2 regions of the Micromonospora schwarzwaldensis genome follow, and region 2 is predicted to be linked to the other one. Evidence: riboswitches for the same ligand, from Rfam matches in the RefSeq annotation. Region 2 holds a riboswitch; the other holds the start of a gene.
The links. A riboswitch is a leader RNA that binds a small molecule or an ion and turns the genes downstream of it on or off. The one in region 2 is predicted to bind S-adenosylmethionine.

Region 1 (8,678 bases), 2.5 Mb from region 2:
GTCGTCGGGGGTGAGCAGCATGTCGGTGGCGTAGATGTCGGCGCCGTGCGGCCGTTCGGAGAGGCCGAACGCCATCACGTGGCCCTGGTCGAGCAGCTCGGCGGCGCGGGCCCGGGCGGCGGCGTTGCCGCTCTGCCACACCGGCCCGAGGCCGAGCACGGTGACCTGCCAGGTGTACCAGTAGCCGAGCCCGTAGAAGCCGAGGATCTCGCTGAGCGCCGCGTTGCGGGCGGTGTCCCAGCGCTTGTCGGCGTCGCCGCCGCCGTCGGCGGACGGGGTGAGGAACGTGGCGAAGAGCCCTTCCCGGGCGGCGAAGTCGAGGAAGTCGGCGTACCACTCGCGGGCGTGGTAGCTCTCGACGAGCGCGCGCTTGCCCCGCGTCTCGAACCAGTCGATCGTGGCCCGCAGCAGCCGGCGTGACGTGTCGTCCAGGTCGGCGGGGTCGTAGCGGTGCGGGTGGAACAGCAGCGGGTCGCTCACGTGGCGGGCCTTTCCGGGTCGGGGTCGAGGGCGCGGAGGGTGGCCAGGACGTCGTCCAGCCAGGTCAGCACCATCCGCTCGTACGCGATGCCGCCGCGCAGCACCACGTGCTGGAGCGCCGCGCGGGCGTCGGGTGCGACGGCGTCCGGGAAGTCGCGGCGTTCGCCGGCCAGGTAGCCGGCGAGGACGCCCTCGTGGTCGGCGCGGTAGCGCTCGACCTCGGCGACCAGGGTGGCGCGGCCGGCGGCGTCGTCGAACGCGGCGCCGCGGATCTTGACGGCCAGTTCGTGCCGGACCGCCTCCGGGCGCACCGGGGCGTGCAGCCAGCCGACGAGCGCGGCCCGGCCGGCCGGGGTGACCGACCAGACCGTCTTGTCCGGCAGGCCCTCCTGGCCGACCTCGACGCCGGTGATCCGGTCGTCCCCGGCCATCTGCTTGAGCACACGGTAGATCTGCTGGTGGGTGGCGGTCCAGAAGCGGCCGATCGAGCGGTCGAAGCGACGTGCCAGCTCGTAGCCGGAGGCGGGTTGCTCCAGCAGCGAGACGAGGATGGCGTGCTCCAGCGACATGCCGGCCATCTTGCTATGCACTTTGTTGCATAGCAAGACCCTAGCCGGGCAGGTACTCCCGCACGGCGGCGAACTGCGCCACGGTCAGGTAGGAGGGGTTCGACGCCTGCGGCTGCCGGAAGACCTCCGCGCCGGCCAGCCGGAGGTCGGCCCGCAGCACGGCACGGCGCACCCGGAACGGCTCGTCGAGGACGGTCAGGTCCAGCGGCAGCGTCCACGGCCCGCCCGGCTCCCCCGGACGCGGCACGCCGGCCACCCGGCCCACGCCCCACACGCCGTACGGCGCCCGGCCCCGACTGCCGCTGGCCCAGAACACCACCGGCTGGCCGGCGCGCATCAGCCGGACCCGGTAGCCGGGACGCACGCACCAGCCGGTCACCCGCGGATCGGCGGCGAACCGGGCGGCCAGGTCCACCTTCTCCGCGTTGCCCTTGATCAGCCAGGCGCCGAGATCGTCGAGGGTCACCCGCGGGGAGGTCATCCGGCCATTCTGCGTCCCGGCGGCCGGAGCCGCCCGGTAAGGCACGGCCGTGAGGGTGGTCATAACGGCTGGACGACCGGCGCACCGGTGCTGCTAGCCTTTCGGCAGGTCATGAGCGCCAGCGTCAAGCCCCGGCTCGCTGGCCGGCAACCCTCCGCCACGGTGGGGTGCTCCGGGTGAGGACCAGGCGCCGGCGACAGCCGGCGCAAGCGTGGCCTGGCACCCAGGTCAGCACCAACCGGCCAGGGAGACCCGATGTTCGCACCGCCCCTCGTTCCGACCCGCCTCATGCTGGTCACGCGCCGCCACGTCGACCTGATGCGGGTGTGCAGCGACCGCTGTCGCGACGCGCGCTGAACGAGCGCTCCACCCTTCCCCGATCCACCCCTTCCGGCTCCGCCGTGCCCGGCGGCGCCGGCACCGGCACGCGTCCCGCGTGTCCATCCACACTGGAGAGAGATCGTGCGTATCCGTACCGCCCTGACCCGCGTCGCCGCGCTCGGCGCCGCCGCCGCGCTCGCCGCCACCGCGCTGACCGCCTGCGGCGGCGGTGACGCCGCCGACCGGACCCACAACCCGTACGGCCTGCTCCAGCCCGGTGTGATCCGGGCCGGCACGCTCACCGACGCCCCGCCGAACGTCTACCTCAAGGACGGCGAGTTCACCGGCTTCGACAACGACCTGCTGCGCGCCGTCGCCGGCAAGGTCGGCCTGACGGTGGAGTTCGTCGGCACCGACTTCTCCGCCCTGCTCTCCCAGGTGAACAACCGCAAGTTCGACGTGGGCAGCTCCTCGATCACGGTCACCGAGGCGCGGAAGAAGACCGTCGACTTCGGCAACGGCTACGACTTCGGCTACTTCGGCCTGGACGTGCCGGCCGGCTCCGCGATCACCGGCTTCGACCAGCTCGCCGGCAAGCGCGTGGTGGTGGTCCAGGGCACCGTGCAGGACGACTTCGCCACGAGGCAGAACCTCGACCCGGTGCGCGTGCCCGACTACAACGGTGCGGTCAACCAGCTCAAGGCCGGCACCGCCGACGCCTGGATCGCCCCGGCCGAGATCGGTGACAAGTCCGCCGCCGACAGCAACGGCCGGATCAGGGTCGCCGCCAAGCAGCTCAGCCCGGCCCCGACCGCGTACGCGGTGGCGAAGGGCAACGACAGGCTGCGGGAGGCGCTGAACAAGGGCCTCGACGAGGTGATCGCGGACGGCACCTGGAGCCGCCTCCAGGAGCAGTACTACCCGGGCCGGCCGATCCCGGCCGACTTCACGCCCGGCAGCGGCTCGGTGGCGGCGCCCTCGCCGTCGGCCGCCTCCTGAGCGGACAGCCGGATTCGAGCGGGGCGGACGGAGGAACGATGGATCCACTGCGCACCCTCTGGGAGACGTTCTTCGACGGGGACTCGATGCGCGAGGCGCTGCCCGAGATGCTGACCGTCGGGCTGCCCAACACGCTGATCCTGGCGGTCTCCGCCGCCCTGCTCGGCTCGGTGCTGGGCATGCTGCTGGCGGTCGCCGGCATCTCGCGTACCCGCTGGTTGCGGTGGCCGGCCCGGGTCTACACCGACGTGTTCCGCGGCCTGCCGGCCGCGGCCACGATCCTGCTCATCGGCGTCGGTCTGGCGCCGCTGGGCATGGAGGTCTGGGGGCCCAACCCCTACCCGCTCGGCGTGCTGGCGCTGTCGCTGATCGCCGCCGCCTATCTCGGCGAGATCTTCCGGGCCGGCATCCTGAGCGTGGAGGCCGCCCAGTTGGAGGGCGCCCGGGCGCTCGGCTTCTCCTGGGCCGAGTCGATGCGGCTGGTGATCATTCCGCAGGGCGTACGCCGGGTCCTGCCCGCCTGGGTCAACCAGCTCATCGCGTTGATCAAGGATTCCAGCCTGGTCTACTTCCTCGGCCTGCTGGCCAGCCAGCGGGAGCTGTTCCGGATCGGCCAGGACTACGCGGCGAACACCGGCAACCAGTCCGCGCTGCTGCTGGCCGGCCTGTTCTACCTGCTGCTGACCGTGCCGCTGACACACGCCGTCAACTGGCTGGACCGGCGGCTGCGCCAGGGCCGCCCGGCCGCCCCGCCACCCGAGCCCGACACCGACCTGACGCCGGCCGGCGTCACCCCGAACGGAAGGGACCCGCGATGAGCACGGACACCGTCACCTCGGTCAGCCTCGCCGTCCGCGACGTGCACCTGGCGTTCGGCGCGCACCGGGTGCTGCGCGGGGCGGACCTGGACGTGGCCCGGGGCGGCACGGCGTGCGTGATCGGACCGTCCGGCTCCGGGAAGTCCACCCTGCTGCGCGCCGTCAACCGGCTGATCGAGCCGGACCGGGGCGACGTGCTGCTGGACGGGCGCAGCGTGCTGCGCGACGACCCGGACGCGCTGCGGCAGCGGATCGGCATGGTGTTCCAGCAGTTCAACCTCTTCCCCCACCTGAGCGTGCTGCGCAACGTCACGCTCGCGCTGCGGAAGCTGAAGAAACTCGACCAGGACGAGGCGGTGGCGGTGGCCCGGGCCCAGCTCGACCTGGTCGGGCTCGCCGCGAAGGCCGACGCCCGGCCGGCGCAACTCTCCGGCGGTCAGCAGCAGCGCGTGGCCATCGCCCGCGCGCTCGCGCTGCGCCCGCAGGTGATGCTCTTCGACGAGGCCACCTCGGCGCTGGACCCGGAGCTGGTCAAGGGCGTGCTCGCGGTGATGGCGGATCTCGCCGCCGCCGGCATGACCATGGTGGTGGTCACGCACGAGATGGGCTTCGCCCGCACCGTCGCCGACACGGTCGCGTTCATGGACGCCGGTGTGGTGCTGGAGGCCGGGCCGCCGGCCGCCGTGTTCGAGGCGCCTGAGCATCCCCGGCTGCGGCGGTTCCTGTCCCAGGTGCTCTGATCAGCCCTTGACGGCGCCGATCAGCACCCCCTTGATGAAGTGCCGCTGGATGAACGGGTAGACCGCGACGATCGGCGCGACGGTCAGCACCACCACCGCCATCTTGATCGCCTCGGTCGGCGGCATGGTCACCCCGCTGGCCGCGCCGGAGGTGTGCGGCGCCTGCCCGGCCAGCAGGTAGCTCTGCAACACCCGCTGGATCGGGTACATGTCGTTGCGGTCGATGAACAGCAGCGCGTCGAACCAGACGTTCCAGTAGCCGACCGCGTAGAAGAGCCCGACCACGGCGACGACCGCGCGGGACAGCGGCAGCACGATGCGGCCCAGCGTCCGGAAGTCACTGGCCCCGTCGATGCGCGCGCTGTCCAGCAGCTCCTGCGGGATGCCCTGGAAGAAGCCGCGCACCACCACCAGGTTGAACACGCTGATCGCGGACGGCAGCACCAGCGCCCAGATGGTGTCCTTGAGCCCGAGCCCGGTGACCACCAGGTAGCGCGGCACGAGCGGCGGGTAGACCAGGAACGGGATCAGGAAGTACGCCAGCAGCCAGCGGTGCCCCAGCGTGCCCGGCCGGGACAACCCGTACGCGGCCAGCACGGTGACGGTCAGCGCGATCGCGGTGCCGCAGACGGTGACCAGCGTGCTGATCCACAGTGCCCGGGTGACCGCGCCGCCGGCGAAGATGGTGGCGTAGGCCGAGGTGTCGATGCCCTTCGGCACCACCACCAGGCCGCCCGCGTCGGCGATCGTCCGGCGCGACGAGAGGCTGGTCACCAGGACCACCCAGAGCGGGAAGAGGACGCCGAGCACCAGCAGGGTGAGCAGGGTGGCCTTGAGCGCCTGGCCGACGCGGGTGGGGCGTTCCTCCCACACCGGGCGGTGGGGCCGCGCGCGCGGCGGCCGTCGGATGATCACGGTCATGACTTCGAGTAGATCCCTCGTTCGCCGAGCAGGTGCGCCACCCGGTTCGCGGCCAGGATCAGCACCAGGCCGACGACGGCCTTGAACAGGCCGGCCGCCGCGCCGTAGCCGTAGTTCCCGGTGGCGATGGAGAAGTGGTAGACGAAGGTGTCGAGCACCTCGGCGGCCTGCCGGCCGACCGCGTCGCGTTGCAGCAGGAACTGTTCGAAGCCGACCGAGAGCGCGTCACCGAGGCGCAGGATCAGCAGCAGCACGATCACCGGACGCAGGCCGGGCAGCGTGATGTGCCAGAGCCGTCGCCACCGGCCGGCGCCGTCCGCGGCGGCGGCCTCGTAGAGGCTCTGGTCGATGGTGGACAGCGCGGCGAGGAACACGATGGTGCCCCAGCCCACGTCCTTCCAGACCGCCTCGGCGGTGACCAGGACGATGAACGTGTCCGGGTTGGTCATCACGTTCCACGGCTGCACACCGGCGTCGCGCATGGTCTGGGCCAGCAGCCCCGCGCCGCCGAGCATGGCGACGAAGAAGCTGATCACCAGCACCCAGCTGAAGAAGTGCGGCAGGTAGACGATGGTCTGGACGAGGCCGCGCAGCCGGCTGGAGAGCAGGTTGTGCAGCATCACCGCGAGCAGGATCGGCAGCGGGAAGAAGAACACGAGCTGGAACCCGGTGATGGCGAGCGTGTTGCGGAACGCGTCCCAGAACGCCGGGTCGTCGAAGAGGAGCTGGAACTGGCCGAAGCCGATCCAGTTGCTGTGCGTGAACGCCTGCCACGGATTGTCGCCCAGGTACGGGTTGTAGTCCTGGAACGCGATGACGTTGCCGGCGATCGGCAGGTAGCTGAAGATCAGCAACACCAGGAAGCCGGGCGCCACCATGGCCAGCAACTGCCAGTCGCGGCGCAGCCGGCTGCCCAGCGGCACCCGGCGACGGCGGGGCGTGCGGGCCGGTGCGACCGGGTCGTCGGGTCGGGCCCGCTCGGGCCCGACCGCGACGGCCGGCTCGCTCACTTGGCCGCCTTGGGCAGCGAGTCGGCGAGCAGCTTGCGGGCTTCCTCGCCGCCGTTGGTCTTCCACTCCGCGACGATGGCGTCCACGTCGCCGAGCGGGCGTCGACCGCGCAGCACGTCGGTGAACTTGTCCTCCGTCGGCACCTGGTTGGCCTTGTAGGCGGCCGGCATCTCCAGCTTGACCCCGGCCCAGGGGTTGCGCTCCAGGAACTTGACCATCTGGTTGGAGTAGTTCAGCACGTCCGGCACGTAGCGGGGGGTGTCCGGGTACGGCCCGATGGTGGGGTTGCGACCGCTGATGAAGAAGTACTGGTTGGCGATCTCCTTGAACGCCAGGTCGGTCTTGACCGGCCCGTTCGGCGACTTGGTGTGGTGCTTGCCCTCGACGCCGAAGTCCCGGAGCTGGGCCTCCTGGCTGCCCAGCGGCGCGGAGCACCAGTTGATGACGCGCAGCAGCTCCTGGACCCGCTCCTTGCCGAGGCCCTTCCTGACGAAGGTGAACGAGATGGGCTTGTCCTCGCCCCAGACCAGCGGGTCGCCGCCGGTGGCGGAGAAGATCGGCACCGGCTGGATGTTCAACTTCGGGTTGGTCTTCTGGTGCTCGGCCTGGGCGCCCTGCCAGAAGCCGATGCCGTCCTGCTTGAACACGATGGCGCCGTTCTTGGCGAACAACTGCTTGGCGTCCGCGCCGCGGCTGGCCACGATGTCCGGGTGGACCAGGCCGTCCTTGTAGATCTTGGCCATCACCTCGAGCGCCTGGCGGAACTCCGGCGTCTCGTACTTGAACTCCGGCGTCCCGTCGGAGCGCAGCCGCCACCCCTGGTTGGCGCCGGGCACCCGGTGGAACATCTGGATCATGGCGAAGACGTCGTCGAAGGCCCACACCTTGCGAGCCGGGTCGGTGACCTGCCTGGCCGCGGTCAGCAGCTCCTCGAGGTTGGTCGGCACCCCCAGGCCGCGCGCGTCGAGCAGGTCCTTGCGGGCGAACAGCGCCCAGGGGAACGGCCCGTCCGTGGGATTGGGCACGGACATCAGCCGCTCGTTCCACACCGCCTGGCGCCAGGCCCCGGTCGGGAAGCTGGCCAGCATCGGGTACGCGTTCGCGGCGTCGCCCCGGAGGTGGTCGGTGAGGTCCTCGAAGAGCGCCTTGATCGCCTCGGCGAAGCGCGGGATCTTCTCCACCTCCCAGCTCGGCACGCAGAGCAGCTCCGGCACGTCGCGGGCGCTGAGCATGGCGTTGAGCTTGTCGGCGTAGGTGGCGCCGTCCTGGATGGTGAAGTTGACCGGCGTGCCCAGCTCGGCGTTGACGGCCTGGAGGTAGGCGCTCTGCGCGATGCCGGGCGGCGCCGGGCCCCAGGCGGGCGTCATCGCGGTGATCTGCTTGCCGCTGGTGCCGGGCCTGTCGGTGATGGCGTCGACCAGGGTCGCCGGGTAGCTGGTGTATCCGTCGGGCACCGGGCGGGTGCCGACGATGTCGGGCTTGATGGCGCCGGGCGGGTCCTTTCGCGTCGGCAGCAGGCCGGAGACGGCGTCGAGCTGCTGTGCGGCGCCGGAGCCGGCGGGCTTCTCGGAGCATCCGGCGAGCAGCGGGCCGCCGGCGGTGGCGGCCACGCCGAGGCCGACCAGGCCGAGGAAGCGGCGGCGGGAGGCGCCCGGATCGGTGTGGTGCACGCTCATCGATACCCCTTCGGGAGGGATGGATTCGTATGGATGAGCAACAAACTAATCTCGACCGTGAGCTTGCACAAGAGCGAACCGGAGCGGCGGTGGTCAGGCCTGGCAGCGGTCGGAGAGCGCGTAACGGGTGAGCACCACGTCGCCGATCTGGCGTACCTCGATCACCCGGGCCCGGCGGCCCGGATGCCAGGGGAAGCGGCCCTCCCCGACGAACCGGGGCGCCCGGCCGTCCCCCACGAAGAACGGCGCGACCACCAGGTGCAGTTCGTCGGCGAGACCGGCGGTGAGGAACTGGCGGTGCATCGTGCCGCCGCCCTCCACCATCAACCGGCCGACCCCGCGCCCGGCCAGGTCGGCGACGACCGCCTCCGGGGTGACCGGCTCACCGGCGTCGACCACAGTGGCCACCGCGCCGACCTGCTCCCGGGCCTTGTCCACCACCCCGCTCGGACAGTAGACCAGCTTGACGCCGTCGCCGACGGTGAAGAAGCGGGCCACCGGGTCGAGGTCGCCGCTGCCGGTGACCGTCACCTTCACCGGGGACGGGGGCAGGCCCCGCGCCACCCGCTCGGCACGCCGCCGATCGCTGCGCACCAGCAACCGGGGATCGTCCCGGCGGACCGTGGCCGCGCCCACCATGATCGCGTCGCACCCGGCCCGCGT
Region 2 (8,678 bases):
GAGCAGCGCGTCCCCCAGGTCGGCGCTGGCCCGCTCGTTGGCGTCGCCGCCCGCCCGCGGGTCGTAGACCGCGTCGTGGCACCACGCCGCGAGCCGGACCAGGTCCGGGTGGCGGGCCCGTTCGGCGTACGCGTCGACCACGTCGAGCACCGCCCGCAGGTGCTCCTCCGTGTGGTGGTGCCGGTGCGGCTCCCGCCAGCCGGCCAGCAGCCGCGCCCCGGCCCGCGCCACGCCGTCCGGGTCGGTCGCGCCGGCCGCCCGGGCCGTCGCCCGCCACCGCGCCGTCAACTCGTCCACCGGTGCAGTCTGCCCCACTCCGTCGCCGGGGCGAGGATTCACCGGGGACGGGACGGGTAGTACCCGCCATGGCCCGGGACCGACGACCGCCGTTCCTGCGGCGCATAACGTCGCGCGAGACGCTGGGCGACCTCGACGGGCCACGGATCGCCGCCGCCGTGGACGAGCTGCGCGACCGGAGCAAGGCCACCCTGCACGACCGGCTGCACCGGGTCCGGACCGCGTTCGGCCTGGCGTTGCAGGCGGGGCTCGCGGCCGGCCTGGCGTACCTGGTCTCGCACCGGCTGCTGCACAACCCGCAGCCGGTCTTCGCCCCGATCTCCGCGGTGGGCACGCTCGCCGCCTCGGTGGGGCAGCGGTTCCGGCGTACCGTCGAGCTGATCATCGGGGTGGCGATCGGCGTCCTCGTCGGCGACGTGCTGATCTACTTCCTCGGCACCGGCGCCTGGCAGCTCGCGCTGGTGGTGACCTCGGCGATCCTGCTGACCATCTTCGCCGGGGCGAGCGTGGCCATCGTCATCCAGGCGGCGGCCACCGCGGTGCTGATCGTGACGCTCAGCCCGTCCACCGAGAACATCGAGTTCCCGCGCTTCGTCGACGCCTTCATCGGCGGCAGCATCGCGCTGCTGGTGACCGCCGTCCTGCTCCCGCTCAACCCGCTCCGGGTGATCAACCGGGCCGCCCGACCCGCGCTGGACCTGCTCGCCGCGCAGCTCGACACGTGCGCCGAGGCGCTGCGCAACCGGGACCGGGGCGCGGCCCAGCGGGCGCTGTTCCGGCTCCGGGAGAACAAGGAGGAACTGGCCGCGCTCGGCGAGGCGATCGAGGGCGCCAAGGAGACCACCACCATCTCGCCGGCCCGCTGGCACCGGCGCAGCGAGCTGACCCACTACGCGGAGGCGGCCGAGCCGATCGACCGGGCGATGCGCAACAGCGGCACACTGATCCGCCGCGCGGTCACGATGATCGAGGACGAGGAGCCGGTCCCCGAGCCGATGCCCGACTCCGTCGCCCATCTCGCCGAGTCGGTACGCCTGCTCCGGCACGAGTTCGCCGCTGGCAAGGAGCCGGAACAGGCCCGGGAGCGGGCGCTGCGCGCGGTCAGCGAGGCCGGCCGGGCGTACGCCCAGGGGGTCGGCTTCTCCGGCAGCGTGGTGATCGCCCAGGTGCGGACCGCGGCCAGCGACCTGATGGTCGCCTCCGGCATCGACCAGGAGGAGGCGAACCGCCTGGTCCGGCAGGCGTTCCACGGAGAGAACCAGCCCTCCGACGCTCCCCCCACCGCCCCTCCCGTCGGCTGACCCCCGGGGCCGGGGTCAGGGGAGGGAAGTGAGGGCGGTCAGGAGGGTGTCGATCTCGTGGGTGGTGGTGCCCAGGCCGAGGCTCGCGCGCAGGGCGGTGGGAGGCAGGTCGGTGCGGGCGGACCGGGCGGCGGCCTCGGTCAGCAGGCGGCGGGTCAGCGGATGGGCGCAGAACAGGCCGTCCCGGACGCCGATCCGGTGCCGGGCCGCCAGGTGCGCGGCCACCTCGGCGGAGTCCCGCCCGGCGACCACGAAGCTGACGATGCCGACCCGGGGCGCGTCCGGGCCGAACGTGCGCAGCTCCACCACGCCCGGCAGCGCGGCCAGACCGGACCGTAGCCGGGCCAGCAGCGCCTGCTCCCGGGCGTGCAGCGCGGTCCGGTCCGCCGCCGCGAACGCCGCGCAGACCGCCGCCAGCGCCACCGCGCCGAGCAGGTTCGGGGTGCCGCCCTCGTGCCGGGCCGGGCCGGTCACCCAGCGCACCTGGTGGGTGGCCGCGCCGACGTGACCCGTGGCCCCGCCGCCGGCCAGGTACGGCGGGGCGGCGTCCAGCCAGTCCGCCCGCCCGGCCAGCACGCCGGCGCCGAACGGGGCGTACAGCTTGTGGCCGGAGAGCGCCAGGTAGTCGACGTCCAGCGCGGTCAGGTCGACCGGCGCGTGCGGGGCCAACTGGGCGGCGTCCACCAGGATGCGGGCGCCGTGCCGGTGGGCCACCCGGGCCAGCTCGGCGACCGGCCAGCACTCGCCGGTGACGTTGCTGGCGCCGGTCACCGCGACCAGCACCGGCCGGCCGGGCCGGGCGTCGCGGGCCAGCTCACCCAGCGCCAGGCCCAGCGACCGGACCGCGTCGGCCGGGCTGGCCGGCACCGGCAGCCGGACCGAGCCGCGCGGCCAGGGGAGCAGGTTCGCGTGGTGCTCGCCGCCGAACGTGACCACCGTGGTACCGGCGGGCAGCGCCCGGGCCAGCAGGTTCACCGCGTCGGTGGTGTTCCGGGTGAAGATCACATGGTCGGTGGGACGCGCGCCGACGAAGTCCGCCACGGTCTGCCGGGCCCGCTCGTAGGCCAGCGTGCAGCGCCGCGACAGCGCGCCCGCGCCGCGGTGCACGCTCGCGTACCAGGGCAACAGCTCGGCCACCGCGTCGGCCGCGGCCCGCGCGCACGGCGCGCTGGCGGCGTGGTCCAGGTTGATCTCTCCCGGTACGCCGAGCACGCCGAGCGGGTCCGGCCGGACCGGCGTGGGCAGCGTGGGCAGGGCGGGTACGAGGGTGACGGTCATGGCGGAGCCTCCGGGTCACAGGGGACCCCGGGTGCCGGGACGGGGTCCGCGCTTGCCCAGCACGCGACGCGGCGCTGGGCCCGGTCATCACCCGGGGCACCCCACCGCGAACTCGACGAGGGTTGCCGGCCAGCAAGCCGGGGCTTGACGCTGGCGCTCGTGACCTGCCCGGCAGCATAGCCGTCACGATGCGGCCGGACCAGTGGGGCGCGGGTGGCTACGCTGACCGCATGGCCGTCACCCCGCCCGGCGGAGCACTGCCGCCGCCGCCCGCGCCCGCCGTCCCGCCGCCCGGGGCGCCGACGCCGCGGATGCCGCTGCGCCGGCTCGGCTGGCGGCGTTTCCTGGCGCTGGCCGCGGTGGTGCTGCTGATCGCGGCCGGCGCGCTGTTCATGGTTTTCACGCTGGGCGAGAGCCTGGGCGCGGAGGCGCTGCTGGTCGGCGTGATCGCGGCGATCCTGCCGGTGCCGGTGCTGGTGTCCTGCTTCCTCTGGCTCGACCGCTACGAGCCCGAGCCGCTGAAATACCTGATCTTCTGCTTCGCCTGGGGCGCGTTCGTCTCCACCGCCATCTCGCTGCTGGTCAACGAGACCGGGGCGCGGCTGTTCGAGGACAACGGGTTGCCCGCCGCGCTGACCGCCGTCCTGGTCGCGCCGTTCATCGAGGAGCTGACCAAGGCGGCCGGCCCGATCCTGCTGCTGATCTTCCGGCGCCGGGAGTTCTCCGGGATCACCGACGGCCTGGTCTACTGCGGGCTCTCCGCGGTCGGCTTCGCCATGGTCGAGAACATCCTCTACCTGGGCGGGTACGGCTACCGCACCGGCGTGGAGGAGTACGGCCCGGCCACCGGCGCGCAGCAGGTGATCGCGATCTTCATCGTGCGGATCCTGCTCTTCGGCTTCGCCCACCCGCTGTTCACCTCGATGACCGGCGTCGGGCTGGGCGTCGCCGCGCGCACCGCCGACCGGCGGGTGCGGATCCTCGCCCCGCTCGCCGGCCTGTTGCTGGCCATGATGCTGCACGGCACCTGGAACCTGCTGCCCTCACTGGCCCAGGCCACCGGGCAGCAGGTGATCGTGCTCTACGGCTACATCGGCGTGATGGTGCCCATCTTCTTCGGCATGGTGGGGCTGGCCGTCTGGCTGCGGGCCTGGGAGGGGCGGCTCACCGAGCGCACGCTGCCCGACTACGTCCGGGCGGGTTGGCTGACCCCGCCCGAGGTGGCGGCGCTGGGCAGCCTGGGCCGGCGACACGCGGCCCGCACCTGGGCCCGGCGGGTGGCCGGCGACGGCGGCGTGAGGGCGATGCGGGGCTACCAGTTCGCCGCGACCCGGCTGGCGTTGCTGCGGGACGGGATGCGCCGGGGGCTGGACCGCAAGCCCGCCGAGCGGGACCGGACGGCACGGGAGGAACGGGAACTGCTGGACGCGATCAGCGCGTACCGGTCGTTCTTCGTCGGCCGCGACCCGCAGGCGCCGGTCGGCGTCTGGGACGGGCAGCGCTACCACCTGCGGTTCCCGGACGGCTCCCGGCGGGCCGTCGAGGCGCCGGACGAGCCGGTGGTGCCGATCCCGGTGGTGCTGGCCCCGCCGCCCCCGCCCCCGGGCTACGGCCCGCACGCCTGGCACCCGCACGGCTGAGCCCGCACGGGGTGGGGTCAGGCCATCAGGCCGGTGAGGAAGTCGCCGAGCCCCTGGGCGATGGCCATCAGTGCGGCCCCGATCCCCCGGAACAGCTGCGCCGCGCCGTCCGGCCGGAACGCCATGAAGTAGATCAGGAACGCGAGGAACCCCCAGGCGAGAATCCTCTTGATCACGATCGGCATGGTCCCTCCCCAGGGCGCACTGAGGTGCCTGGGCTTCCCGCCGGGCAGCGCCGCAAACGGCGCTCGGGGCGGGCCCTAGAGGTAGAGCCCGGTGGAGCCGGTCGCGCTGTCCTCCACCCGTTCCGCCGCCACCGCGTGCACGTCGCGCTCGCGCAGCAGCACGTAGGCCCGGCCGTGCAGCTCGACCTCGGAGCGGTCGTCCGGGTCGAAGAGCACCCGGTCCCCGGCCACGATCGAGCGTACGTGCGGCCCCACGCCGACCGCGGTGGCCCAGGCGAGCCGTTTGCCGACCGCCGCGGTCGCCGGGATCACGATGCCGGCGGTGGAGCGGCGTTCCCCCTCACCGCCTTCGGTACGCACCAGCACGCGGTCGTGCAGCAGGCGGATGGGCAGCCCGGCGTCGAGACTCTGGTCGGCGGTCACGCGAAGACGCTACCGCGTGCCGATCGGCCGCTTCCGTCGTGGTTGCCGGGAGCGGCGGCGGGGCAATGTGTGGCGGGACCGCCCTAGGGTGGGGCGGTCGGACGTATCCTGTCCCCCCCTGTGACGTGGGTGGACCAACTGTGCGGGAGGTGCGCTTGAGCCGCTTCGAGCGGATGCGCGGACGACTCCGCCGCGCGTACGAGACGGGCCGTGAGTCGGCCCGGTCCCGCCAGTTCGGGGCCGACGCCACGCCGGAGGACGCGGGCGTCGCGTCGCCCACCTCACCGGGTCCGGCGGCGTCGTCGTCGGCGACCGTGCTGGGCGCCCCGCCGCCGGCCGCGATGCACTCCTCGACGGTCAGCCGGGACGACACCGAGGTGCCGCACGCGCTGCGCATCGCCGCCGCCTGGTGCTGGCGACTGCTCGTGATCGGCATCGTCACCTGGGCCCTGCTCAAGATCGTCGGCACGATCAGCATCGTGATCATCCCGCTGACCGTCGCGCTGCTGCTCTCGGCGCTGCTCGCCCCGGCGGTCGGCTGGCTGCTGAAGGCCCGGTTCCCCCGCTCGCTGGCGACCGGCGTGGTGCTGGTCGGCGGTCTGGCCGCGGTGATCGGCACGCTCACGCTGGTGGTCAACGAGTTCATCCAGGGCGTGCCGGAGCTGAGCGAGAAGTCGTCGCAGGGTGTCCGGCAGATCCAGAACTGGTTCAAGACCGGGCCGCTGCACCTGTCCGACAGCCAGCTCGACCGCTACATCAACGAGGCGCAGACCTGGATCAACGGCAACACCGAGCGGTTCACCAGCGGCGCGCTCAGCACCGCCGCGACGCTCGCCGAGGTGCTCACCGGCACCGTCCTGGTGCTCTTCGCGACGTTCTTCTTCCTCCGCGACGGCAACAACATCTGGCGGTTCCTGGTCCGGCTGCTGCCGGTGGCCGCGCGCTGGAAGGTCGACGACGCCGGGCGCGCGTCGTGGGCGACGCTCGGCGCGTACGTGCGGGCCACCGTGCTGGTCGCGTTCATCGACGCCGTGGGCATCGGCATCTTCCTGGTCGTCTTCGACATCCCGTTCGCGTTCCCGCTGGCCGCGCTGGTCTTCCTGGGCGCGTTCATCCCGATCGTCGGTGCGTTCCTGTCCGGCGTGGTGGCCGTGCTGGTGGCGCTCGTCGACAGCGGCCCGGTGACCGCCCTGATCATCCTGGGCGTGGTCGTCGGCGTGCAGCAGATCGAGGGCCACGTGCTCCAGCCGCTGATCATGGGCCGCGCGGTGGCCATCCACCCGCTCGCCGTGATCATCGGCATCGCCGCCGGTGTGGTGCTGGCCGGCATCGCCGGCGCGCTGGTCTCGGTGCCGCTGATCGCCGTGCTCAACACCGCGGTCCGCCGGCTCGCCGCGCGTACCGTGCCGGACACCCCGCCGGACGCGGTGGTGGTCGCCTCCCAGGCGCCCTGACCCGACCCGATCCGCCGACGCCCGCGTCACCCCGCCCGGGGAGGCGCGGGCGTCAACTCTTGGCCAGCCGCTCCAGCGCGCCCCGGGCCACCTCGGGGCGGGTCGTGTACCAGAACGGCGGCAGCGACCGGCGCAGGAACGGGCCGTAGCCGCGCGCCGTCTCCAGCCGCGAGTCGAGCACCGCCACCACGCCCCGGTCGCCGGTGGCCCGGATCAGCCGGCCCACGCCCTGCGCCAGCCGGACCGCCGCGATCGGCACGCTGACCGCCGCGAACCCGGAGCCGCCGCCCGCGTCCACCGCCGCCGCCCGGGCGGCGGCGAGCGGCTCGTCGGGCCGGGGGAACGGCAGCCGGTCGATCACCACGAGCTGGCAGGCATCGCCCGGCACGTCCACCCCCTGCCAGAGCGACATCACCCCGAACAGGCAGCTCTCCCGCTCCTGCCGGAAGCGGCGGACCAGCAGCGGCAACGCCTCCTCGCCCTGAAGCAGCACGGGCAGGTCGGTCCGCGCGCGAACCAGCTCCGCCGCCTGCTGCGCGGCCCGCCGGGAGGAGAAGAGCCCGAGGGTACGCCCACCGAGCGCGCCGACCAGCGCCAGCAGTTCCTCGCCGGCCGCCGTGGGCAGCCCGGAGACGCTGGGGCGGGGCAGGTGCGCGGCCACGTAGAGGATGCCCTGTCGGGCGTAGTCGAACGGCGAGCCGACGTCGAGCGACCGCCAGCCGGGGCCCTCGGTGGCCGGTACGGTGCCGATGGCCGCCCGGCTGCCCTCGGTGCTCGCCACCGGTGCCGGGTCGGTGCCGCGGCCGGCGGCGGCAGCGGTGGCCAGCGCGGCGGCGGCCGGCGACGGCGGGGCCGGCGGCGGCGCCTCCAGCCCGAGCGCCCGGGCCACCGTGTCGAAGCGCCCGCCCAGCGCCAGGGTGGCCGAGGTGGCGACCACGGTGCGCTCGTCGTAGAGGTTGGCGGCGAGCGTGCCGGCCACCGACAGCGGCGCCACCACAAGCGCCCGGCGGCTGCCGTTCTCCGGCTTCTCCACCCAGGCCACGTCGTGGTCGCCCTCCTCCAGCAACCGCTGGGCGGTGGTGGACAGCTCGTCGAGCACCGCCTTGGCCTGCTGCTTGCGGACCGGGTCGGGGTCGTCGCCCTTCACGTCGCCGATCGCCTCCAGCGCGGCCCGGGTCGCCGAGTCGAGCAGCGTGCACGCCTCGCGCAGCGCGGGCGGCAGGCCGGCGGTGAGCCGACCGGCCGGTGCCTCGGCCAGCCCCACGGCCAGCGCGTCACCCGCCTCGGTGAGCCGGTCGGCGTGGTCGGGGCGCAGCAGCGGCCGGGCGCGTCGGGTGGACCTGTCGATCAGCTCCGGCACCAGCTCGGCCTGGGCCGCCGAGGAGACCCGGTCGGCCAGCTCGTGCGCCTCGTCCACGACGAGCAGCCGGTGCGGCGGCACGATGTGCCGATCGGCGAGCATGTCCACGGCGAGCAGGCTGTGGTTGGTCACCACCAGGTCGGCCTCCCGGGCGCGGGCCCGCGACGCCTCCGCGAAGCACTCCTGCCCGAACGGGCAGCGACTCGCGCCGACACACTCCCGGGCCGGCATCGAGACGCTGCGCCAGACCTGGTCGTCGACGCCCGGATCCAGCTCGTCCCGGTCGCCGGTGGCGGTTTCCTCCGCCCAGTCGCGCAGCCGCTGCACCTGCTTGCCCAGCCGACCCGCCTCGCCGAGCCACTTCGTGCCGCCGGGCCGGGGCGCGTCGAAGAGCGCGTCGTCCGGCTCGTCCTCGACGGAGCTGTCCAACCGGGCCAGGCACAGGTAGTGGTGCCGGCCCTTCAGCACGGCGAACGTGGGCCGACGGCCGAGCACCGGCTCGACCGCGTCGGCCAGCCGGGGCAGGTCGTGGTCGACGAGCTGGGACTGCAACGCCAGCGTGGCGGTGGAGACCACCACCGGGCCGTCCACGGTCAGCGCCGGCGCCAGGTAGGCCAGCGACTTGCCGGTGCCGGTGCCGGCCTGCACCAGCAGATGCTCGCCGGAGGCGATGCTGCGCTCGATCGCCTCGGCCATGAGCTGCTGGCCGGGCCGGGTCGCGCCGCCCGGGACCGCACCGA

Region 1: it holds a riboswitch for S-adenosylmethionine, as region 2 does, so the genes downstream of both, VKK44_RS11440 (ABC transporter substrate-binding protein) here and VKK44_RS00395 (aminotransferase class V-fold PLP-dependent enzyme) in region 2, are expected to answer to the same signal.

Annotation. Positions count from the first base shown of each region.
Region 1 is NZ_CP154796.1:2,603,384-2,612,061, reverse strand. Features, by position in the region: gene VKK44_RS11455 (acyl-CoA dehydrogenase family protein) at 1-480, opposite strand, end outside; gene VKK44_RS11450 (PadR family transcriptional regulator) at 477-1,049, opposite strand; gene VKK44_RS11445 (EVE domain-containing protein) at 1,090-1,530, opposite strand; SAM riboswitch class IV at 1,638-1,748, shown strand; gene VKK44_RS11440 (ABC transporter substrate-binding protein) at 1,993-2,850, shown strand; gene VKK44_RS11435 (amino acid ABC transporter permease) at 2,889-3,668, shown strand; gene VKK44_RS11430 (amino acid ABC transporter ATP-binding protein) at 3,665-4,408, shown strand; gene VKK44_RS11425 (carbohydrate ABC transporter permease) at 4,409-5,329, opposite strand; gene VKK44_RS11420 (ABC transporter permease) at 5,326-6,339, opposite strand; gene VKK44_RS11415 (extracellular solute-binding protein) at 6,336-8,015, opposite strand; gene VKK44_RS11410 (RibD family protein) at 8,109-8,678, opposite strand, start outside.
Region 2 is NZ_CP154796.1:75,370-84,047, forward strand. Features, by position in the region: gene VKK44_RS00385 (HD domain-containing protein) at 1-297, opposite strand, end outside; gene VKK44_RS00390 (FUSC family protein) at 366-1,598, shown strand; gene VKK44_RS00395 (aminotransferase class V-fold PLP-dependent enzyme) at 1,614-2,876, opposite strand; SAM riboswitch class IV at 2,920-3,041, opposite strand; gene VKK44_RS00400 (PrsW family intramembrane metalloprotease) at 3,065-4,516, shown strand; gene VKK44_RS00405 (hypothetical protein) at 4,534-4,701, opposite strand; gene VKK44_RS00410 (GroES family chaperonin) at 4,777-5,124, opposite strand; gene VKK44_RS00415 (AI-2E family transporter) at 5,280-6,578, shown strand; partial or broken gene VKK44_RS30920 (ATP-dependent DNA helicase) at 6,631-7,317, opposite strand; partial or broken gene VKK44_RS30925 (ATP-dependent DNA helicase) at 7,429-8,678, opposite strand, start outside.